DNA from 2 places in the Alcanivorax sediminis genome. Region 1 is predicted to be linked to the other one. Evidence: predicted binding sites of a transcription regulator. Region 1 holds the regulator's gene; the other holds the start of a gene.
What was found. Region 1 encodes sigma-54, which starts transcription at its own class of promoters, with help from an activator protein. Its sites were predicted from a motif close to TGGCACNNNNNTTGCTNT; they were not measured.
Positions count from the first base shown of each region.

Region 2: GFN93_RS15675 (ANTAR domain-containing response regulator) is a predicted target of sigma-54. The motif match lies at 1,223-1,240, and genes of this name have one in related genera.

Region 1 is NZ_WIRE01000004.1:71,328-73,515, forward strand. It holds gene ptsN (PTS IIA-like nitrogen regulatory protein PtsN) at 1-190, opposite strand, end outside; gene hpf (ribosome hibernation-promoting factor, HPF/YfiA family) at 206-505, opposite strand; gene GFN93_RS16900 (RNA polymerase factor sigma-54) at 548-2,008, opposite strand.
Region 2 is NZ_WIRE01000002.1:298,510-300,697, forward strand. It holds gene GFN93_RS15665 (Tll0287-like domain-containing protein) at 1-481, shown strand, start outside; gene GFN93_RS15670 (globin family protein) at 694-1,101, shown strand; gene GFN93_RS15675 (ANTAR domain-containing response regulator) at 1,281-1,868, shown strand; gene GFN93_RS15680 (CmpA/NrtA family ABC transporter substrate-binding protein) at 2,109-2,188, shown strand, end outside.

The sequences.
Region 1 (2,188 bases):
CAATGCCTTCACCGATGCCGGTGGAGCCCAGTTTTTCCCGGGCTACCAGCGCATCGAATACCTCCTGCTCATTCAGGGTGTCACAGCCGGCCGCAGCCAGCTGTGCAACCTGATCCAGCAACTGTTTCTTGCTGCTGGCCTGTACTCCGCTATGGGTACGTGCTTCGGTGAGTATTTCGCGAACTCGCATAATTGTCGTTTCGGTTTAGTGACCGTGCTTGTGGCTGACGGTCTTTTCCTTGTGCTTGAGGATCTGACGATCAAGTTTGTCGGTCAGTTTGTCGATGGCCGCATACATGTCGTCGGCTTCAGCGGTGGCGAACAGGTCTGCCCCGGAAATATGGATGGTGGATTCTGCCTTGTGAGTCTTCGGTTCCGGAGAAAGAATTACCTGGATGCTGGTGATCTGGTCGAAGTGCCTTTCCAGACGGGAGAACTTGTCGCCGACATAAGTGCGAAGAGCGTCGGTAACTTCCAGGTGATGACCGCTGATATTAATTTGCATGGCTGGCTCCTTTACCTGCTTGTTGGGCCCGTCATTCGTGCCCTACACCAAACGCTTGCGAGCACTGGATGACGGTATTCTCATTGCCTCACGATACTTGGCAACGGTCCGGCGCGCTACGTTGATTCCCTGATCGTTGAGCAAGCTGGCCAGTTTGTTATCACTGAGCGGCTTGCGGGGATTCTCGGCGGCGACCAGCTTCTTAATAATGGCACGAATAGCGGTGGAGGAACACTCGCCTCCGCCGTCTGTTCCCACGTGGCTGGAAAAGAAATATTTCAGCTCAAAGACGCCGCGGGGTGTCATCATGTATTTCTGGTTGGTAACCCGACTGATGGTTGATTCGTGCATCTCGACGGCCTCGGCGATGTCGGCGAGTACCAGGGGTTTCATGGCTTCTTCGCCATAATCAAAGAAGTCCTGCTGCACTTCAACAATGCGGGTGGCCACCTTGAGCAGGGTGTCGTGGCGGCTTTGCAGACTCTTGATGAACCACTTGGCTTCTTGCACGCAGTTTTTCAGGTATTGTCCATCTTCCCCGGAGGTCTGCCTGGCAAGGCTGGCATACTGTTGCTGCAGGTTCACCTTGGGCAGGATGTCATCATTGAGGCTGACCTGCCAGCGTCCATTGTGCTGGCGCACAATCACGTCTGGTACTGCATAGTCTACGGAGCTCTCGCCAATTTGCTCACCGGGTGCAGGATCGAGTGTACGGATTAGCGAAAGGGCATCCAGTAGCTCCTGCTCACTGGTCTGGAGCACCCTTCTCAGGGCGGCATAGTCATGCTTTTCCAGCAGCTCAAGGTGTTTCAGTAATTCCATGGCCAGGGACAGATAGGGGGTGTCCCCTGGCAGTTGGCGTAGCTGGACGGCAAGGCAATCAGCCAGATCGATACTGGCAACGCCGAGAGGATCAAACTGCTGCAGCCGGTGCTGCACTGCCAGCACTTCATCAGCTTCCAGCTCGTCACCCTCAGTAAGCAGGCCTTCTTGCTGGTTGACCATCTCGACAATATCGTCAATGGACGTGGTCATGTAACCACGGTCGTCTACCGATTCGATGATGGCCATGGCGATGATGCGATCCACATCGCTCATGGGGGTCAGATTCAGCTGCCACAGCAAGTGGTCTTGGAGGCTTCCGGAAACGGAATGGCGCTGCTGCCATTCATCGGCGTCGTCAGGAAGGGTGGCGGAGCTGCTGCTCTGGCCCGAATAGACGTCGTCCCATTCGGTTTCTATGCCTGGGTCGCTGTCCACGAATTCTTCGAGGGCGTCGTCGCGCTCGGGATTGAGTTCGTCATCCTGACGCTCTTCGTCAGCTTCGGGGAGGGCATCGTCACCAAAATCGTCAGCCAGCTCAAGCAGCGGATTGCTTTCCACGGCCTGCTGAATCTCCTGGCGTAGATCCAGAGTGGAGAGCTGGAGGAGGCGGATGGCCTGCTGCAGCTGAGGCGTCATGGTCAGCTGCTGGCCGATTTGTAATTGTAGTGTGGGCTTCATACTGCTCAGGTTGGTGATTGATCCCCAAAACCTGAGAATAGCAGCTTCAAAGTCTTACTAGCAATAATTGTGCCAGTGATGCTTGTGTGGTAGGGAGGGGTGAGTTAATAGTTAATAATGAATAATTAATAGCTGCGCGGTCAGATAGCTCGGCTGCTTCAAGCGTGGAGGCCGCGCCCA
Region 2 (2,188 bases), on a different contig from region 1:
GAAGGTCTACACCGATTCCCTGTTTGCCGTGATGAAGGCAGACCGTACCAACTACACCAAGATGATTATTGGCCGTCTCGGTCCTGCCGGGGCAGACAGCATCAAGCCCCATGAATACTGGGAAGACCTGGAAAACGGTGCACCGCTGCCGGCGCAGATGTTCCGCTACGGGGCTGAAGCCGTCAGTGAAATGACCAGCGACTTTACTTACTCCCTGCAGTCACTGTGGCCGATCAACGCCCAGAATGCGCCAAAGACCGATCTGGAAAAAGAAGGGCTTCAGTTCATCGTGGATAACCCGGGCCAGAATTTCTACGGGGAAGAAACGCTGGGTGATACCACCTACTACACCGCGGTATATCCGGATGTGGCGGTGGCAGCTCCCTGTGTGGCATGCCACAACAACCACAAGGATTCGCCCAAGACCGACTTCGAAATGGGCGATGTCATGGGGGGGGTGGTGATTCGGGTGCCCATGTAAGCGGTGAGTGGGGTGGGAGCTGGTCGGAAGTCTGGCCACGGGCGTCCACCTCACCTGGACTTCATCCCGTTATCAACGTAAGCCGGTTGAAGGACCTTCGCCGAAGATGTCTCGCTACTTTGGGTTGAGAGGCATCTGTGGTCAGGCGCAGCCCTTCACTGGTTTTTGGGTTCGCAAAGAGCCTAATCTTTTTTCTAACAGGAGAAACACCAATGACTCCGGAACAGATTGCACTGGTACAAGACAGCTGGGGGAAAGTGGAAGGCATATCCGATCAGGCCGCCGCACTGTTTTATGATCGCCTGTTCACCACTGACCCGGCCCTCAAGCCCCTTTTCAAAGGCAACATGGAAGAGCAGGGCAAGAAGCTGATGACCATGATCGGGGTGGCGGTGAAGGGGCTGGACAAGCTCGACACCATTGTCCCGGCAGTCCAGAAGCTGGGCGCGCGCCACAAGGACTATGGGGTCAAGCCGGCGGATTACGACACGGTGGCACAGGCCTTGCTCTGGACTCTGGGCCAGGGGTTGGGGGATGCCTTTGATGGTGACACCGAGGCTGCCTGGACCGCCGCCTACACCATACTGGCCACGACCATGATTGATGCGGCGGAATACTGAGCGGCATCCTTGTTGGGTCGTTTTTGGTACCGGGGAGCGCACCAATGGGGTGCGTTTTCTGGGTGCTTTATTGGTGAAAAATAAAACACACACTAAAACAAAGGGTTAGAACTGGCATGACTGGCACAACCGTTGCAAATCATTTGGATAACTCTTGTTGTCCGGATGCCCCAGACGCTATGGCTCTGAAAATCATGTTGGTGGATGACCAACCACCGCGCGCCGCGATTCTCGAACGGGCCCTCATTGATGAGGGGCACGAGATTCTGTGTCGCCTGACCAGCGCCGCTGGCCTGGCTGAGAAGGTGCGCAGCAGCAACCCGGATGTGGTCATTGTGGATATGGATGCGCCAGACCGGGACACGTTGGAAAGCATGGCGCTGGTGCAGCGGGATATCCCGCGCCCGATGGTCATGTTCTGCAACCAGGATGATGAAGACCTGGTGGTGGCGGCCTTGCGTGCGGGTGTCAGTGCCTATGTGGCCGGTGAAACCGATTTGACCCGGGTGCGTGGCGTGATGCGTGTGGCTACGGCCCGGTTCCGCGAATATCAGGCCCTGCGCGAGGAGCTGGAACAGACCCGCGAAGCGTTGGCTGAACGAAAGATTATCGAGCGGGCGAAAGGGTTGCTGATGCAACGTCGCCGGCTGAATGAGCAGGATGCCTACAGCACCTTGCGACGCCAGGCCATGAACACCGGCCAGCCCCTGATACAGGTGGCGCGTTCGGTGCTGGATTATGCCGAGATGCTGAAGGCGCAGGGGTAGCATTTATTGTGGGAGCGATGGTTCCATCGCGATTCTTGTTCAGTCCAATCGTGGTCGAACGACCACTCCCACGAAAACAGGAGAAAACATGCGACGAGTGATGCCATTGAAAAAGTCCCGCAGCCTGGTGGATGTATCGACCAAACCTGTCAGTCGGGAAAGGCGTCCTGTCGAGATGAATGAGCCTTTGCGGCGCCCGGCATCCAGCGTCCGGCGTCCGGCTCTTGCGGAGCAAGAATAATGAAAGTGCGTATCGGCTATATGCCGCTGACGGACAGTCTTCCTCTGGCAGTTGCCCAGGAAGCCGGGTATTTCGCCGC